DNA from 3 places in the Companilactobacillus zhachilii genome. Region 3 is predicted to be linked to each of the others. Evidence: predicted binding sites of a transcription regulator. Region 3 holds the regulator's gene; each other region holds the start of a gene.
The links. Region 3 encodes HrcA, which represses chaperone genes, less so after heat shock. Its sites were predicted from a motif close to TTAGCACTCNNNNNNNNNGAGTGCTAA; they were not measured.

Region 1: a site for HrcA is predicted at 4,677-4,703, ahead of groES (co-chaperone GroES). Genes of this name have one in related genera too.
Region 2: a site for HrcA is predicted at 1,441-1,467, ahead of clpP (ATP-dependent Clp endopeptidase proteolytic subunit ClpP). Genes of this name have one in related genera too.

The regions. Positions count from the first base shown of each region.
Region 1 covers NZ_CP031933.2:2,053,126-2,059,854, reverse strand. The annotation lists gene D1B17_RS09490 (ABC-F family ATP-binding cassette domain-containing protein) at 1-384, opposite strand, end outside; gene D1B17_RS09485 (redox-sensing transcriptional repressor Rex) at 521-1,171, shown strand; gene manA (mannose-6-phosphate isomerase, class I) at 1,192-2,160, shown strand; gene D1B17_RS09475 (cation:dicarboxylate symporter family transporter) at 2,608-3,888, shown strand; gene D1B17_RS09470 (CPBP family intramembrane glutamic endopeptidase) at 3,980-4,606, opposite strand; gene groES (co-chaperone GroES) at 4,749-5,033, shown strand; gene groL (chaperonin GroEL) at 5,091-6,722, shown strand.
Region 2 covers NZ_CP031933.2:872,115-878,843, reverse strand. The annotation lists partial or broken gene D1B17_RS03770 (acyltransferase family protein) at 192-1,291, shown strand; gene clpP (ATP-dependent Clp endopeptidase proteolytic subunit ClpP) at 1,489-2,076, shown strand; gene D1B17_RS03760 (ABC transporter permease) at 2,496-3,269, opposite strand; gene D1B17_RS03755 (ATP-binding cassette domain-containing protein) at 3,288-4,223, opposite strand; gene D1B17_RS03750 (MarR family winged helix-turn-helix transcriptional regulator) at 4,371-4,883, shown strand; gene D1B17_RS03745 (DHA2 family efflux MFS transporter permease subunit) at 5,463-6,729, shown strand, end outside.
Region 3 covers NZ_CP031933.2:1,187,013-1,193,741, reverse strand. The annotation lists partial or broken gene lepA (translation elongation factor 4) at 1-86, opposite strand, end outside; gene dnaJ (molecular chaperone DnaJ) at 274-1,410, opposite strand; gene dnaK (molecular chaperone DnaK) at 1,535-3,391, opposite strand; gene grpE (nucleotide exchange factor GrpE) at 3,432-4,007, opposite strand; gene hrcA (heat-inducible transcriptional repressor HrcA) at 4,026-5,072, opposite strand; gene D1B17_RS05320 (hypothetical protein) at 5,323-5,838, shown strand; gene D1B17_RS05315 (bifunctional riboflavin kinase/FAD synthetase) at 5,950-6,729, opposite strand, start outside.

The sequences.
Region 1 (6,729 bases), 870 kb from region 3:
ATTTTGTAGTTGGTCATATTGTTTCAGAATGGCATCGTAATCGTCGACATTTGGATTGGCAAGTTTCTCTTCTAGAGCGTGCATTTTCTTTTCTTGTTCTTTAAGATAATCAAAAACTTTTTCCATTTCCAAAAAGATTTGATTGTCACTATCGAGTCCAGAATCCTGGGCTAAATAACCAATATTAGTATCTTTTTTTAGGGCAATATTGCCACTGTTGTAACTCTCTTGATCAGAGATAATCTTCAACAAAGTTGATTTTCCGACACCGTTTCGACCGACTAAACCGATGCGGCTGTTGTCTTGAATCTCAAAACTGACATTGGAAAAAAGTTTCTTTGTTCCGAAATTTTTCGTAATGTTTTGTGCTTGTAATAAAATCAAAATATAACTCCTTTATGTATTCACAATTTTATCATTAATTAATAATTTATGCCTTTATAGGTTTAACGTATTGCGTTTTTAGTGATTTTTATTTACTATGAATGTTAGTGAAATGACACACATATGGTGGTAAATTATGACAAAAACAACAGTTCCAAACGCAACAATAAAGCGTTTACCAATTTATTATCGTTACTTCCAATTTCTCAAGGATGAAGGTACAAAAAAAATCTCCTCTGGTGAATTATCAGAAGGGGTCAAGATTGATAGTGCTACAATTAGACGTGACTTCTCATATCTAGGTGCACTTGGGAAACGTGGTTATGGCTACGATGTAAACGATTTAGTGGTCTTCTTTAAGAAGCTGTTGAATCAAGATAAACGAACCAATGTAGCCTTAGTTGGAGTTGGTAATTTAGGTAACGCCTTACTAAATTATAACTTTTCTCGGACGAATAATGTTCGAATTGCGGCAGCTTTTGATATAAATAAGGAAATTGTCGGTACAGTTAAGAGTGGAGTTCCAGTTTACGATATTAGTGAATTGAAGGAACAACTTAACTTGCAACAGATCGATGTCTGTATTTTGACAGTTTCATCAAACGCTGCACAAACGACGGCTGACTTGTTAGCTGATGCAGGGGTTCGAGGAATCTTGAACTTTACACCAGTTATCATCAATGTTCCAAACAGTATCCGTGTTCATTATGTTGACTTAGCTAATGAATTGCAGACACTGATTTTCTTCTTGGATCGTGATAAGTCAATGAACGAAGAGACAAACTAAACTTTTGGGGGAATTTTTTTATGAGTGAACCATTATTTTTGAAACCTGTCTTCCATGAAAAAATCTGGGGCGGCAGAAAATTAGAAACTAAATTTGGTTATAACATTCCTGATGGCACTATCGGTGAATGCTGGGCTATTTCTGGACACCCACATGGCAGATCAGAAGTTGAAAACGGCGAATTTGCTGGTCAATACGTTGATGACCTTTGGAAAAATCATAGTGAACTATTTGGCAATCCTAAAGGCAAAGTCTTCCCATTGTTGACAAAAATTTTGGATGCTGAAGCAAGTCTTTCTGTTCAAGTGCACCCAGATAATGCCTATGCTGCTGAACATGAGCATGAATTAGGTAAGACTGAATGCTGGTATATCATTGATGCTGAACCAGGTTCATACTTGATTTACGGTCACAATGCTAAGAATAAAGCTGAACTTGATCAAATGATCGAATCAGGCGATTGGGACCACTTATTGAGAAAAGTTCCTGTTAAGACAGGCGATTTCTATTACGTACCAAGTGGAACTGTGCATGCTTTGAATAAGGGTATCATGGCCTTGGAAACCCAACAAAGTTCAGATACAACATATCGCTTGTATGACTATGATCGTGTCGACAAGACAACAGGCAAGAAACGTGATCTTCACATTAAACAATCAGAAGACACAATTACCGTTCCTCATAAAGATCCAAAATTAAATATCGAATCAAAACAAGTTGGACAAAATAAATTTACAACCTTCGTTCAACCACCAGTATCACCATTTTTCTCAGTTTATCACTGGGAAATCAAAGAACCAGTTGAATTACACCACCAAATTGGTAAGTATACATTAATCTCTGTGTTAAGTGGAGAAGGTAAGATTACCGTTGATGGTAAAGATTATGATTTGAAGAAAGGTATCCATTTGATAGTTCCAGCAACAGTTGATGCTTGGAAGTTGTCAGGTGACTTGGATATTATAGCTTCAGAGTCTGGAGAAGAATAAAAGAGGGCGGAAACAGGGCGGTCAGCTCCCGAGCATTTTCGTAACTATGTGAATTACACGCTGGTTTTGCGTGTGATTTGCATAGTTATGAAAAGCGGAAGGAGTTGCCCTGTTGTAGCCCGTTTCAGAGCCGCTGCATATTTAACCTCTTTTTTGATTACAGTTGCAGATAAACATATACAATTACAATCAAAAAATAGTAATTTCTAATCAAAAACCCAAAAAACATTAAGAAAAGTCGAAATACCGGAAAAATAAATCCGTATATTCCGACTTTTTTTATCTCAAAATTAAGTAAAAATAGAACAATAATGACGTTACATTCTGATTTTGTTCGGACTAATTAAGAAAATGAAAAATATTTTAATTTGAAATCGCTATCATTCCCCTATTTCTTAAAAAATCTTCTATAATTAAAGACATGTTAATTCAAAAGGGGACTTAAAATTGCAAAGACAACGTTTTTTTCGAGTTAGTCTAGGTTGGCAAATTATTATTGGCCTGATCCTAGGAATTATTTTGGGACAAGTATTTTACCAAAATAAGGTTGCTATACAAGTAATGCAGAACATTGGAACCATGTTTATTTCAATGATTCAAATGATTGTTCTACCAATCGTTATCTCTTGTTTGACTGTTGGTATCGCCAATATGGGAGATATTAAGAAACTTGGTCGAATCGGGTTAAAAACTTTAATTTATTTTGAAATTATGACTACTTTAGCGATTATTATTGGGATTGTGGTGGCTAATGTTACCCACCCCGGTACCTATATTGATATCCATAGCCTAAAAGGTTCGGATATTAGTCAATATACTGCAACTGCTAAAACTGCAAAACATTCGGGTATTTGGTCAATCTTGATGAGTATCATCCCAACTAACATCTTTGAATCACTAGGTAAGGGTGATATGTTGCCAATTATCTTCTTCTCAGTTCTCTTTGGACTAGGAACGGCTTCAATCGGCAAGCAAGGCAAAATTATTACTGAAGTTTTAAATGCCGTAGCTAATGTGATGTTTAAGGTTACTAATTGGGTTATGCGTTTAGCTCCAATTGGTGTCTGTGCTTTGATTGGTGTCACTGTCGGTGAAATGGGCTTCAATTCATTGAAACCGTTAGGACTATTTATTTTGATTGCTTATGCGACAATGGCATTTTTCGTATTTGTCGTTATGGCAGCCGTGGGACATTTATTTCATGTTAGATTTTATGAGTTGTTTAGAATTATTGAAAATGAAGTGACATTAGCTTTTACAACAGCTAGTTCAGAAGCTGCTTTGCCAAAAATGATGGAAAAAATGCAAGATTATGGATCATCAAAAGGAATCGTTTCTTTCGTAATTCCAACTGGCTATACATTTAATCTTGATGGTTCAGCCATTTATCAATCATTGGCTGCATTATTCCTCGCTCAAGCTTACAATATTCACTTAACCATTGGGCAACAAATTACCCTTGTAGTGGTATTGATGTTAACATCTAAGGGGATGGCCGGAGTGCCCGGAGCATCGTTTGTTGTACTCCTAGCCACAGTATCGACAATCGGTGTTCCAATGCAAGGTTTGACCTTCATTGCTGGTATCGACCGTCTCGTAGATATGGGACGTACTGCTGTTAACGTTGTCGGAAATTCACTTGCTACAGTTATTATAGCTAAGAGTGAAAAGGAATTTGATGAAGATAAACGGGAAAAGTATGTTGCGTCATATACACGTGGGGATTAGTAAAGACACTCCATGTAGTCAAAAACGATTTAAACACACAGAAATAGCCTACCGAAAAATGGTAGGCTATTTTTTATGCATATGGAAATTACTATATGATTCCTAACGTCAATACAATGGCATTCATCAGAATGTGACTGCCGGCGCTGACGTAAATATTTTCTGACTTGTAGTAAACGAATGAGAACCAAAGGCCCATAAATACGTAAACTAAAAATCTGGTATCTTGATGCATAAAAGCAAACAAGAGTGCTGAAATAATTGCAGCAATATAAATGTTAGTTGGCTTAATCAAATTGGCAAAAAAGACACGTCTAAAAATAATTTCTTCCATGATTGGAGCCGCAATCATCACGTAGATGAAATAGTATGGATATTCTTTGACCATTAGTAACAAACTGAGTGTGTTTTGAGAATCGGTACTAGCGTGGAAAAGTAATTTATCTGCAAAGCCGATTCCAAATTGAACGACTAGTGCCCCAACTGTTCCTAAAATAATCCATTGCAAATCATGATTTAAGTCTGAGCTTTTTTCAAATTCCAATGGACCACTCTGTTTGACTAAATAAATCATTAGACCGGTTACAATCAATGCAGCAATCGTAACGGTTATAAAGTAGGCTGAGCCTGTGATAGAGAACATCGTTAGGATGGAACCTAATGATAATAACAGGATATAGGCCAATAATGTGAAAAACTGATTTGTTCGATAAGACATAATTTCCCCCATATTTTTTAAAGGTAAATACTTGCAACTTCACAATATAATGTTAATATAAAACTTGTGATTAGCACAAGAGATAGTTGAGTGCTAAAAGACTTACAAAAACATTGAATTAATATTACTGGAGGTATTTAAATTGTTAAAACCACTTGGAGATAGAGTCATTGTAACAGTCGATAAAGAAGAAGAAAAGACAGTTGGTGGCATTGTTTTAGCAAACAACGCTAAGGAAAAGCCCCAAACAGCCGAAGTTGTTGCCGTAGGTGACGGTCTAGTTGCTGATAATGGTACTAAATTACCTATGAGTATTAAAAAGGGTGACAAGATTCTTTTTGATAAATATGCAGGCTCAACAGTTAAGTACGAAGACAATGAATATTTAATCCTTCATGAAAAAGATGTCATGGCAATCGTTGACTAATTAAAATTAAAACTTAAACAAGAAAAATTTATTTTAAATTATGGAGTGTGAAAATTAATGGCTAAAGAAATTAAATTTTCAGAAGATGCACGTTCAAAGATGTTAGATGGTGTTAATAAACTAGCTGATACAGTTAAGACAACAATCGGACCTAAGGGTAGAAACGTTGTTCTTGAAAAGAGTTATGGTTCACCAGAGATCACAAATGATGGTGTTACAATCGCTAAAAGTATCGAATTAGAAGACCACTTCGAAAACATGGGTGCAAAGCTTGTTTCTGAAGTAGCTTCAAAGACAAATGACATTGCTGGTGATGGTACTACTACAGCTACCGTTTTGACACAAGCAATCGTTAAAGAGGGTATGAAGAACGTTACAGCCGGTGCTAACCCTGTTGGTATCAGAACTGGTATCGAAAAGGCTACAGATGCTGCTGTTGATGAACTTCACAAGATTTCACACAAGGTTTCAGGTAAGAATGATATTGCTCAAGTAGCTTCAGTTTCATCAGCTAGTGAAGAAACTGGTAAATTAATTGCTGATGCCATGGAAAAAGTTGGTAACGATGGTGTTATCACAATTGAAGAATCAAAGGGTATCGATACAACACTAGATGTTGTTGAAGGTATGCAATTTGATCGTGGATACATTTCACAATACATGGTTACAGATAACGATAAGATGGAAGCTGACCTCGACAATCCTTACATCTTGATTACTGACAAGAAGATTTCAAACATTCAAGATATCTTGCCATTACTACAAAAGATTGTTCAACAAGGTAAGTCACTATTGATTATTGCTGATGATATCGAAGGTGAAGCACTACCAACACTTGTTTTGAACAAAATTCGTGGTACATTCAACGTTGTTGCTGTTAAGGCTCCAGGCTTTGGTGACCGTCGTAAGGCTCAACTTGAAGATATTGCTACATTGACTGGTGGTACAGTTATTACTTCAGACCTTGGTCTTGAACTAAAAGACACAACTATGGATCAATTAGGTCAAGCTGGTAAAGTTACCGTTACAAAGGACAACACAACAATTGTTGAAGGTTCTGGTGACAAAGCTGCCATCCAAGAACGTGTTGATTTGATCAAGAAACAAATCAGTGAAACAACTTCAGACTTTGACAAAGACAAGTTACAAGAACGTCTAGCTAAATTAGCTGGTGGTGTTGCTGTTGTTAAAGTTGGTGCTGCTACTGAAACTGAATTGAAGGAACGCAAGTATAGAATTGAAGATGCTCTAAATGCCACACGTGCCGCTGTTGAAGAAGGTTACGTTGCTGGTGGTGGTACAGCCTTGATGAATGTTTTAGGCAAAGTTACTGCACTTAAAGCTGAAGGTGATATCCAAACAGGTATCAACATCGTCGCTCGTGCTCTTGAAGAACCACTCCGTCAAATTGCTGAAAATGCTGGTATGGAAGGTTCAGTTATCGTTGAACATATCAAGAACGAAAAGAACGAAGTTGGTTACAATGCTGCAACTGACAAGTGGGAAAACATGGTTGACGCCGGAATCATCGACCCAACTAAGGTTACACGTTCAGCATTGCAAAACGCAGCCAGTGTTGCTTCACTATTGTTGACAACCGAAGCTGTTGTTGCTGACAAACCTGATAAGAATGCTCCTGCTGCACCAGCTGCTAACCCAGCTGCCGGTGGTATGGGCGGTATGATGTAATTTTTGC
Region 2 (6,729 bases), 310 kb from region 3:
CGTGGCGCATTTTTTGTTTCACAAAGTTTCACTTATGAGTGTTGATAAATCAACTGTTACATAAGCTAATCAGAATATTATCTGTAGAAAAGAAGTTAAACTTTCGGATTTTACATCTAAAGTTTAGCTTCTTTTTTTGTTTTTATCTGTTATATGATGTAATTATGAATTATAGAAAGAAGTTATTTTGTATGGATTCAACAAATAGTTCTCAAACGGCCGATATTGGCGACTACATGAAAGTCTTTGCATGTACTGCTGTAATGATGCAATCAGTTTTAACCTTTGTTTTAAAAACATCGCCTAGCTTTGCCAATCAAAATATAATCGGTTTTCTGTATAACCTAGTCAAATTCACGGCTCCCGCTTTCATCTTCGGTATTTTGTACACAACTACTCGACAGACAAATCAATACACTATCAAAAATTATCCTGCTTACCTATACAAGCAATGGCTAGTTTTATTCATCCCTACCATTTGCTGGACATTAATTTACTTATTAGTATTCCCCCAACTGCAACAACATTTTCAATTCAACAGTTTAGGAACCTTTTTATGGCAGTTTGTTAACGGTAATGCTGCCCCACATTTATGGTACAACACGATGATGTTGCAATTTATTATCCTCATGCCCATATTTTGGTTAATCGCTCACCTGACTGAAAATAAACCGATTCTTTCAATTATAATTACCATCACAACTGTAATCTTCTATTTATGGTGGCTTTATTTTTATAGCACCCACGCATCTAATGGAAATAATTGGTATTTATTAGACCGGGTTTTTATTAGTTTTATTATTTACGGCATTCTGGGAACTCTAGCTTGGATAAACCACAAAGTTATTGAAAAATATCTCCCCAAGTTTTTCCTACTATTACTATTACTACTTTTCATCACATTTTACTGGACTAACTTTGAACTATTCTCCTACGGCTACCCTGTAAAATTAACAAATGCTCCCTATTATAAGCTTTCAATGACACTCTATGCTCTTACGATCATTAGTTTAATAGCTACTTTAGCACTTCATCAACTAAAACATGCCTCCAAATTGCTACCGATTTTCCATTTTCTATCTACGCCTATCGAGCTTATCTATCAAACGTCTTCTGGTTACAAATTATCTGGACATTCGGTGGTCAAACCTTGGCTAAAAGTAATCCAATTTTAGCTATTATCAGTTGCTATTTATTAACATGGGTACTATCATTTACTTCCGCTTATGTTTTACACATTGGCTGGCTTGAGATTAAACAACGAGTATTGTCCAAAACTGTTCTGGATTGATTCGTAATGCTAGTTGGCTTTTTGACTACGGATTTAAAAGCAAGAAATTCTAGAGGCAACATAGTTAAATAGCGAAACAGAATCGTTTTGAATAAATATTTTTATTTATTAAGTCTACTTTATTGACCCCATATTAATATTATGCTAAATTAGCACTGTGCTATTAAGAGTGCTAATTAAAAACAGGAGGCATTTCAATGTTAGTTCCTACAGTTATTGAACAAAGTTCACGTGGCGAACGTGCCTATGATATTTACTCAAGATTATTAAAAGATAGAATCATCATGTTATCTGGTGAGGTTAACAGTCAAATGGCTAATACAGTCATTGCCGAATTACTATTCCTAGATGCTCAAGATTCTGACAAGGATATTTCAATGTACATCAACTCACCCGGTGGTTCTGTTACTGACGGATTAGCTATTGTTGATACAATGAACTTTGTCAAATCTGATGTTCAAACTATCGCTACAGGATTGGCTGCATCAATGGGATCAGTTATCTTGTCATCAGGTACAAAGGGCAAACGTTTTGCACTTCCAAATTCAACTGTTCTTATTCACCAACCATTAGGTGGCGCACAAGGTCAACAGACAGAAATTGAAATTGCTGCTCAAGAAATTTTGAAGACAAGAAAGAGATTAAACCACATGTTGGCTGATAACTCTGGCCAATCATTTGAAAAACTTCAAAAGGATACTGATCGTGATAACTACATGACAGCCCAAGAAGCTAAAGATTATGGTTTGATCGATGATATTATGACAAACAAAGCTGGTAAGTAAAAAGCGAGTTTATAAATTTCGTTTTATTCCTACCTATACTAAAAACATGATTCTGATAAAAATCAGCATCATGTTTTTTTGTTGCAAAAAAAGCATCTGTAACCCACTAACAAATAGTTTCTTACAGATGCTTTTATTTTTAAGTGTTGGTGCTCTAATAATTATTGACACGAAAGTAATCAAAACCACAATGTAATACTCCAATTTATTTATATTCAAAGCAGAGAATAAACTAGCCGGAAGAAACCAGAAAATTAGGTCGCTGTGAATGTGGCGTTAGGGATTTATCCCTTACACCACGGGACGAGTTTTGAAATTCGCGTACTTTGCGAAGGTCAAAATCGAGATTGGAGACCGCTCTTTGGCTCCAATCGGTCCCCATAGTGACCTAATTTTCTGGTTTCTGGAGGCGGCATCCTTTAATTACGGTTGTAAGCACAAACAGTCAAAGGAGCAAAGACAAATACAATCATAATTCCAAAAATCAAGACCAAGAAAGCTTCATTAGTCCAACGCCCTGTTGCTAAAATTTGTCTAATGGCAATAATTACATAAGTAATTGGATTCATATAAGCAATCATTTGCATAGTTTTTGACAAAGTATGAATCGGAATGAATGCATTTGATAAAAATGACAATGTCAACATAATCATTAACGAGAAGCTCTCAACAGTTGTGGCACTCTTAGCAAGCATTCCCAGTAGAGCAAAGATCCAGGACATAGCCCAACCAATAAAGATTGCAAGCAAGCCACTAACTACAATTCCACCGAAACCGGCTGCTGGTCGCCATCCCATAATATAACCGGTTGTTAATGAAGTTATAGTAGCAATCGATAATCTAAGAATATCGGCAAATAATTGACCGGCTAAAGGTGCAATGTGAGCCATTGGTAATGATTTGAAACGGTCATATACCCCAGAATCTAAATCCTCTCTGATTTGTGATCCTGAACCTGAAGATGCCGAAAGCATTGTTTGAATCAAAATCCCTGGAACAATTGTAGGCAAATAGTTTTGTACGTTACCCGCAATCGCACCCCCAAATAAATAGCCAAACATCAACATAAACATGATTGGTTGAACAATAACGTCCATCATTCTGTCAGGATTATGAAATGTTTTTAATAAGTTTCGATATGCCATTGTTGCTGTATTCATAATTAAATTGCCACGGTGTGTTTGTACATCCATAATAAAGACCTCTATTTTCTAATTTTTGCCAACTGTTAGATTCATAAATACATCATCTAATGATGGTTCTTGAACAGTTAAATCACTGATTGAAATTTTATTTTGTTGAAAAGCTGTTAATAATGTTGCTAATTGCCCAATGTCCGATAAATTAGTGCTCAAACGCTGACCTGTAAGGCGACTAGCTGTTTTTAATTTATCTTCCACTAATCTTGTGGCTGAATTAACTTGACTCTTATCTCGAACCGTAAAGCTCAAATCAGTTCCACCAATTTGCTGTTTAAGCTCTTGCGGTGTTCCAATTTTCACCAACTTGCCATGATCAATGACTGCAACTCTATCCGCCAATTGATCTGCCTCATCAAGATACTGTGTTGTCAGAACTATCGTTGACCCTTGCTTAACCAAATTCCTAATCGTGTCCCACATCTGGGTTCTTGTACGAGGATCTAGTCCCGTCGTTGGTTCATCTAGAAAGATTAAGGCTGGACGTGTGATTAAACTGACTGCTAAATCCAATCTCCGACGCATCCCACCAGAAAAATCTTTCAATGACTTGTCAGCCGAATTAACTAACGAAAATTCCTCTAATAGTTCTTCAGTACGCTTTTTTGATTCCATTCGTGAAAGACCATTTAAGCGTGAAAAAATCATTAAATTTTCTCTAGCAGAAATATCTTCATCAACTGACGCATATTGACCTGTCAATCCAAACATCGATCTAGCTAACTTCCCTTCACTGGCCGTATCGTGACCAAAAATCTTTACAGTACCGCTACTAGATTTCAATAAGGTCGTTATCATTCTCAAGGTAGTGGTTTTCCCGGCACCGTTTGGCCCCAAAAGTCCAAATACCTCTCCCTGTTTTACATCAAAAGAAATATCATTGACTGCTATTTTATCGTTAAATTTTTTTGTTAAATGGCTAACTTCTATCGCATTATTTACTGTCATTATTCAATGCCTCGTTATTTTTATATTTCATCAGGTCACCTGATTAAAATTAATTGTAAGGGTACCTGATTAAAAATGCAAGCATTTTATTCAGGTTACCTGAATATTTTCTTTTTATGCTGTATAATTAATTTCGGAGGTAAACAAATGCCTAATCTACTAAAACAAAAAAACGCTGCTGGTAAGCTGATAGAATTCGGTATGGTCCGTCACGTTGCTGACAAAGTCACACACAGAAACTCCGACGAAGAGGGAAAATTTATGTTTCAAGGCCAAGGAAAGATTTTACTGGCCTTATCACAAACTGACGGTCTATCACAAAAGGAATTAGCCACTCGGCTGGATTTAACTGCCCAATCGACTGCTGAATTCGTTAATAAATTGGTCAAAAAAGGACTGGTCACAAAGGAAAAATCCACGACCGACCGCAGAATGACTATTATTCGGATAACTGATTTGGGTCGGCAAACCACCACTATGGAATCTGCTGTACCAGAATTTTTAAACGCTCTAACTGACGAAGAACTTGATCAATTTGCTAACATTTTAACCAAAATAAATACTCACCTGTATGCAGAAATTGATAATGCCGACCATCAAAATATTTTCAGTAAATCCAAACAGATGATTAAAGATGGTATCCGTGATTGGTTTCTATAAAATTTACTAGGATATGTCTTCAAATTATTCATATTATGGATATGCCGTCTCCAGACTCGGACAGTGGTCACTGGCAGTGCGGAACGGCCCGAGCCAAGGTCTCGGACCTCGGTTTAAGCCTTGCAAGTTCGGCAAGTCTTAAACACGCCCGGTGCTGTAAGAACGACAAAAGCGGTCGTCCTAACACCACTTTCACTGCCAGTAACCACTGTCCGAATCTTCCGACTAGTTCTTTAGGAGCTCAAAAATAACTTGATACCTAAAATACTTTTCATAGATTTTATTACCATCTCAATAGGATTCTGAAATAACCATGCTTTTAAAAAATTTATCCGTATCAGAATAATTTGAAGACAGACGTTAGCACCACAAGTACATAATGTCTATTCAAGGAGCCAAATGATTCCAACTATTTACCTAAAACTATACAAATCATGCAAAGTCCCTGCACTGGGAAGAATCTTGAATTTAATACTCCGAGTAAATAATCAAATACTGTCCAATCAATCGATTGGACAGTATTTTTATTTTAGGCTATCCTTAAATTGTTATTAGATTAAACAAAAGAAGGGGTATTTTATGAACAAGGGTGAAATTAAAAATAGCCTAGCACGCAAGTTATTCATTATAACTTTGTTGTCCGGAACCTTCACAATGTCGATCAGCCAATCTTCTCTTTCAACGGCTTATCCAACATTAATGAAATTCTTCGGCGTGACTGCACCAACGATTCAATGGTTAACAACTGGCTTTATGTTGATTATGTGTATCATGATGCCAATCAGTCCTTGGCTATTAAACAATTTTTCGTTTAAGAAAATCTTTTTAAGTGTCGTAGCAATTTTTGCCATTGGTACTTTTGTTATCATCATTGCACCAAACTTTCCAATCGCCATGCTAGGTCGAGCTTTAGAAGCTATCGGTGTCGGGGTTTTATTTCCATCGTTTCAATCCGTATTAATGTCCATCACACCAGAAAATAACCGTGGTGCCACGATGGGATATGCTGGTCTAGTCATGGGATCGGCTCTAGCTAGTGGTCCCATCATTTCTGGGATTGTTTTAAACTTTTTACAATGGCAAGGACTATTTGTCATTTTTCTATTGATTATGGTTGTTATTTTTATTAGTGGTCTATTCAATATCAAAGACGTTATGCCACGTCACAAAGCAACCTTAGATTTACTTTCAACTGTCTATCTACTTGGTGTGATTGGTTTACTTTATGTAGTTAATCAAGCAGGAGCAACTAAAAGTTTCAGCACCAATTTAATTATCCTATTGGTAATCAGTTTACTTTTAACGACTTTATTTATTCATCGTCAATTAACCAAAAAAGAACCCTTACTCGATTTGAAAGTTATGAAAAACTTCAACTTCGATTTAGCCGTCCTACTAACCGGATTCTCATATATTTCGTTAATTGTCATAACAATTATTTATCCACTTTATTACCAAAATATTTTACACACCTCAGTTTTAATGTCTGGATTAGCACTAGTTCCACCAGCCATTGTCCTCAGTATTCTTAATCCATTAACTGGTAAATTAGCTGATCGTATTGGCTTCAAATCAACCTTGATTACTGGTATGTCAATGATTGTCGTCGGGTGGTTCTTGTTGTTCGTCATTCATACAAAGTTAACCATTTGGCCAATGATTGTAATTGCAACATTAATTGAAGGTGGAAATGCCTTCGTTATGATGCCAGCTACAACCTTAGGTGGCAATTCATTGTCGGAAGAACTATTACCGCACGGAACAGCTATCATTACAACCGTTCGTCAATTACTCGGATCTTTAGGTGTCAGTTTGGCAACCTTGATTCTAGTCACAACCAATCAAA
Region 3 (6,729 bases):
GATTTACCATGATCGATATGCGCTACGATAGAAAAATTACGAATTCTTTTTTGTCTTTCTTTTAACTTATCGAGATCTAAATCCATAAATTATTCCCTTCTATCAGAAATTTTCTCATTCTGTCTATTTTACACTATTGTACACTGATGTTCTAGATAACAATAGTAATGTAAGTATTCCATCACGATGACCAAAAAAATTCGTCACATGAATGCATAAATACATTCTGTGACGAATTTTTATTCTGGAAATATTTTCCAGTTACTAATTATATTAGCCATTAAAAGCATCTTTAATTTTATTAAAGAAATTACTATCTTTTTCCTTAACCTTATCGCCACCAGCTTCAGCGAACTTCTTCAAAGCACTACGTTGTTCGGCTGACAACTTACGTGGTGTGACAATATTAACTGTTACTTTTTCATCACCGATACTCTTACTATTCAAAACTGGAGCACCTTTACCACGCAATCTAAAGGTTGTCCCTGTTTGCGTACCACTTGGGATATTCAAGTTAACTGGTCCGTGGACGGTATTAACTTTGATTTCATCACCTAGAGTAGCTTGGGGGAAACTGATATTGACTGAGGCGTAAATTGTTGATCCGTCACGTCTGAACTCCTTACTTGGAGCAACGTGAAAGACGATGTACAAGTCACCATAAGGTCCACCGTTAGTTCCGGCTTCACCTTGACCATCTAGACGCATTTGTTGTCCATCTTCAACACCAGCTGGTACAGTAACCTTAAGTTCATGCTTTTCATTTACCTTACCTGAACCATGGCAAATGTTGCACTTTTCTTTGATTTCTTTACCAGTACCGTTGCAGACATCACAGACAACTCGTGTACGCATACGGCCAAGTGGAGTTTGACGATCAACTTCAACATAACCTGAACCATGACATTTTGAACATGTCTCTGGATGTGTTCCTGGCTTTGCACCGGAACCATCACAAGTTGAACATTCTTCTTCACGGTTATATGAAATGTTAGTCTTCTTACCGAAAACTCCCTCTTCAAAAGTTAAATCCATGCGATATTGCAAGTCGGAACCTTGTCTTGGGGCATTAGGATTTTGACGAGCAGCACCACCGCCACCGAAGAATTGGCTGAAGATATCTTCAAATCCGCCAAATTGATCAGAACCAGCTCCGCCACCGAAGCCGCCAAATCCACCTTGACCACCATTCATGCCGGCAGAACCATATTGATCATATTGAGCACGTTTTTGCGGATCTTTTAATATTTCGTAAGCTGCATTAACTTCCTTAAACTTTGCTTCAGCATCAGGGGCTTTATTCAAGTCCGGATGATACTTCTTGGAAAGTTTACGGAATGCCTTTCTTATATCGTCATCAGAAGCGTTCTTATCAACGCCAAGTACGTCATATGGATTTTTATCTGCCATTAAATCACCTTTATGTAATAAGACATACAGTCTTATTCCTTTTTAACGCTCAAAAGAGCAGTTATTGTTTTTACTATACCATAACTGGTTTTAGTAATTAAACCACTGCCCTTTATCACAAATATTATTTCTTATCTTTATCAGGATCTACTTCTGAAAAGTCGCCATCAACGGTATTGTCGTCAGATTTCTTCTTATCATCAGTTGAACCAGTTGCACCGTCAGCACCCTTAGCTTGTTGTGCTTCTTGAGCTTGTTGATAAAGTTTTACAGAAAGGTCTTGGACAATCTTATTCAAATCGTCACGTTTCTTCTTCATGTCTTCAAGGTCACCAGAGTCTTGAGCTTTTTTCAAAGCATCACGAGCATCTTGGGCTTTCTTGATTTCATCGTCAGAAACTTTACCCTTAACGTCTTTTAGAGTCTTGTCTGTTGCAAACAATGTTTGTTCAACATCATTCTTAACATCGACCTCTTCCTTACGTTTGTTATCCTCTTCTTCGTGTTCCTTAGCTTCTTTCATCATCTTGTCGATTTCTTCATCGCTCAAGCCTGATGAACTCTTGATAGTAATCTTTTGTTCCTTGTTAGTACCCATATCCTTAGCAGATACATTAACAATACCGTTCTTATCGATATCGAATGTAACTTGGATTTGTGGTACGCCACGAGGTGCAGCAGGAATATCTGTTAATTGGAAACGACCTAAGGTCTTATTGTCAGCAGCCATTGGACGTTCACCTTGTAGAACGTGAATATCAACAGCACTTTGGTTATCAGCAGCGGTTGAGAAGACTTGTGACTTGCTTGTTGGGATAGTTGTATTTCTATCGATCAACTTAGTGAAGACACCACCCATTGTTTCAATACCAAGTGACAATGGAGTAACATCAAGTAAAACAACGTCCTTAACATCACCAGAGATAACACCACCTTGGATAGCGGCACCTAAAGCAACGGCTTCATCAGGGTTGATTGAGTGATCTGGTGCTTTACCAGTCCACTTAGCAACAGCATCTTGAACAGCAGGAATACGTGTTGAACCACCGTTTAAAATAACCTTATCGATATCAGCATTTGTTAAGTTAGCATCCTTCAAGGCATTGTCAACTGGGATCTTTGTTCTTTCAACAAGGTCAGCTGTCAATTCATCAAATTTAGCACGTGTCAATGTTTCTTCCAAGTGAAGTGGACCATTAGCACCTGATGAAATAAATGGAAGACTGATTGATGTTTGGGCAACACCTGATAAGTCCTTCTTAGCTTTTTCAGCAGCATCCTTCAAACGTTGTAAAGCCATCTTGTCTTGACCCAAATCAACGCCATTCTTAGCCTTAAATTGTTCAACTAACCAGTCGATGATCTTTTGGTCAAAGTCATCACCACCAAGATGTGTATCACCATTTGTTGAAAGTACTTCGAAGACACCGTCACCTAATTGAAGGACAGAAACATCAAATGTACCACCACCAAGGTCATAAACAAGAATCTTTTCATCACCCTTGTCATTATCTAGACCGTAAGCAAGTGCTGAAGCAGTTGGTTCGTTAACGATACGTTGAACGTTCAAACCAGCAATCTTACCAGCATCTTTAGTAGCTTGTCTTTGTGAATCATTGAAATAGGCAGGAACTGTGATAACAGCATCTGTAACCTTTTCACCTAAGTAGTCTTCTGAGAACTTCTTGATGTGTTGTAAAATGAATGCTGAAATTTCTTGTGGTGTGTATGACTTGCCGGCTACAGTAACTTTGTAACCTGCTTCGCCCATGTGACGCTTGATTGATGAAATTGTATCTGGGTTAGTGATTGCTTGTCTCTTTGCAACTTCACCAACTTGGATTTCACCATCTTTGAAAGCAACAACTGAAGGAGTTGTTCTTGCACCTTCTGGGTTTGTAATAATCTTTGGAGAGCCACCTTCAAGAACGGCTACAGCAGAGTTTGTAGTACCTAAATCAATACCAATAACTTTAGACATAAACCTAAACCTCTTTTATATTTTATATTTATTAATAATTTTATTGTGCAACGACAACCATTGCTGGACGAAGTACACGATCTTCAAATTTATAACCTTTTTGAAGAACTTGTACAACAGTATCCTTAGCGTGCTTATCATCGGCTGGAACGGTTTGGACTGCTTGACTTGATGTTGGGTCAAACTTTTCACCAACATTGTCAATTGGAGTCACATGGTTAGCTTCAACGGCTTTAACCAAATGCTCTTGAACCATTTCAATACCCTTTTTAAGTTGCTTGCTGGCATCGTCGTCAGCTTCAACACTCAAAGCACGTTCAAGATTATCCAAAACAGGTAGAATTTCTGTTGCCAATTTTTGACCATCATATTTAAGGATGTCAGCGACTTCCTTACTATGACGTTTGTTCATATTTTGCATTTCTGCTTGGCTTCTTAGAAGATTATCTTCTAAGTCAGAATTCTTTTGCTTGAGATCGGCAATCTCTTTGTCTTTAGGATCGACTTTCTCAGCCTGTTTCTTCTTAGCTGAATCTTTTTCAGCTTTTTCATCAGTCTTTGGAGCTGCTTCTTTTTTAGAAGTCTTCAAATCTTGGTCTTTTTCTTTATCTGCCATTACTTCCTCCTAAAAATTTCAAGAATCATCATACCTTGAATAGTAATCGATCAGCCTTTTGGCTAACTCAACTCTAAATTCTCCAAGTAACCCAATCAATTGTGAATAATGCATTGTCGTTGGACCAAGTAAGGCAATTACACCCTTACCATGATGACCAACATCATAATTTGCAGTAATAATACTGTAATTCTTCAACGCATCACTTCCAAGCTCACTTCCGAGACGAACACGAATGCCATCATCAGAAATACTTGGATCAATTAATTTTCTCAAATCAGTGCTCTGATTGATGATTGAGAATAATGACTGAACTTGCGATAAATCATCATTGTTAGCATAATTCAACAAATTTAGTTGCCCATCAACATAATACTTTTCTGCACCAGCTTTCTTGAAAAGCTGATCCATCATATCAAGCAACCCATCACTGGAATACATGTATTCTGAAAGGATTGCTGGTACATCATTGTGCAACATTTGAATAACCTTTGGTAAAGGTTGTCCAACTAACTTGTCATTAACAATGTTAACAATTTTTTCAATCAACGAAGTATCAAAATCATCATCTATTGTATAAATATTATTCTCGACATTATTATCACTTGTGACAATGATTGCCATAAGTTGATGTGGGTTCAAAGGAACAATTCTAAAACCTGTTAACAAGATTGAACTGCTCTCTGGACCCAACGTGATAGCTGTGTAACTGGTCAGATGAGATAAGATTTTGGCAGATTGTTCAATGATATCATCAATTTGATGATAAGTTTTACCAAAATCATCGTCAATTCTCTGCGCTATATCTTGCGGTACACTTGTTGGCTGTACCAAATGATCAAGATAATAACGATATCCCATCGCTGAAGGAATTCTACCAGATGAAAGATGGGTTTTCTCGAGATAACCTACTTCCTCTAGCATTGCCATTTCATTTCTGATTGTCGCAGAACTTACATGGAAAGGTAATTCATTCATCAATGTCTTCGAACCAACCGGCTGGCCGGTATCTGTAAATATGCGCACGACTTCTCTCAAGATTGCATCTTGGCGTTGTGATAGCATTATACCGTCCTCCTTTTTAGCACTATTCATACCTGAGTGCTAACAATGTAAAATATAACAATCTATCCCATTAGTGTCAAGTATGCACGCTCATTTTTTCAGACTTTTCAGTTATTAATTTTCATTGATGCATAATTTTAAACATTTCGTTTTTTTATCCTACAAAGACTAGTTAAATTTCCAGACCGAGATTAAAATTAACCTATACATAGTTTCAATCCTAATTGACAATACTTATTCGAGGTAAATTATGCAAAATCAAATTATTGGTGTAAAATTTCTCAACTCAGAATCTTACGAAGATCTCATTGATAATCCCTGGGAAAATTTAGTTTCAGGTAAGCAATACTCTTATTTCAGTCGTGGCTTCAAAGTTAAGGTCAACGATCTAGTGATTGTACCTAACTCTGGTTATAACGACTTACCAGTAGTCCCTGCTATCGTATCTGAAATTAACCTTAGCGAGGGAATATCTAAAACAACACGTCCCATTTTAGCTGTCATCACTCCAGAACAAATCATTGATCAAGAACGACAGGCTTATGGTATTCACAAAGAAATTGCTAACCGTGAATTAATCTATAAACAACTTAACAAAGCTTACGATGAAGCTCTCAAAATGGAACAAATTCAGTTAATGGCTAAAACTAATCCAACCATCGCAGCCTTATTAAATGAATTACAAAAACAAGATGACATCTTAGAAAAACATCGTGCTCTGCCAAAAACACAAATTACTCGAGCTATTGATCTTCATCAATCATAATTTCAGGCAATAAAAAACAAGCAATTTTTTCAGGTTGAAACAAACAAGGCCAGTGATCCGACGAATTCGGACTGCTGACCTTGTTTGCTTTAAGTTTTGCTTCAAATTATTTTAATCTAATGCTTTTAGCGCATTTGCTTTATCCAATTCCAATTGTTTAATTAAACCTTCAGCACCGTCAAACTTAACTTCACCACGCAAATATCGGACCCATTCAAGTTCAACATGTTGACCATAAATTTGCTCATCAAAATCGAAAATATTGGTTTCAATAGTTACACCAGTGTTCTCTTTAAATGTCACATTATAGCCCACCGAAGTCATTGCACCATACCATTTTTTGCCAATCTTGATACGAGTAGCATACACACCGATGGCAGGAACTAGCTGTGAACCATCCACTGCTAGATTAGCGGTCGGATATCCAAGTGTTCTTCCTCTTTGTAAGCCATGGATAACTTCACCTTGGTTTTGATACGAGTAACCTAAAAACTCATTAGCAGTTTGAATGTGACCTTGGGAAATAAACATCTTAATTGCACTAGAACCAATTTTTTGCCCATTTATCAGTTGCTCGGGTACAGTGACAGTCTCAAACCTTCTCTGTGCGTACTCAGGCAAGCGCTGCATATTAGCAATATCTTTTTTCCCATAAGTGTAGTCAAAACCGGCAACCACATACTTAGCCTTCAATCCAACCATGTATTGGTCGACAAATTCTTGTGGTTGTAAGTGAGCAAAATCTTCACTAAATTGAACAAAATAAAGATAATCAACACCTAATTGTTCAACTAATTGGGCTTTTCTTTGCATCGTTGACAAGTATTTAAAGTTTTTTTCGTGTTGATAAACCGTTCTTGGTGAGCGGTCAAAAGTCATCAAAACAGCCTT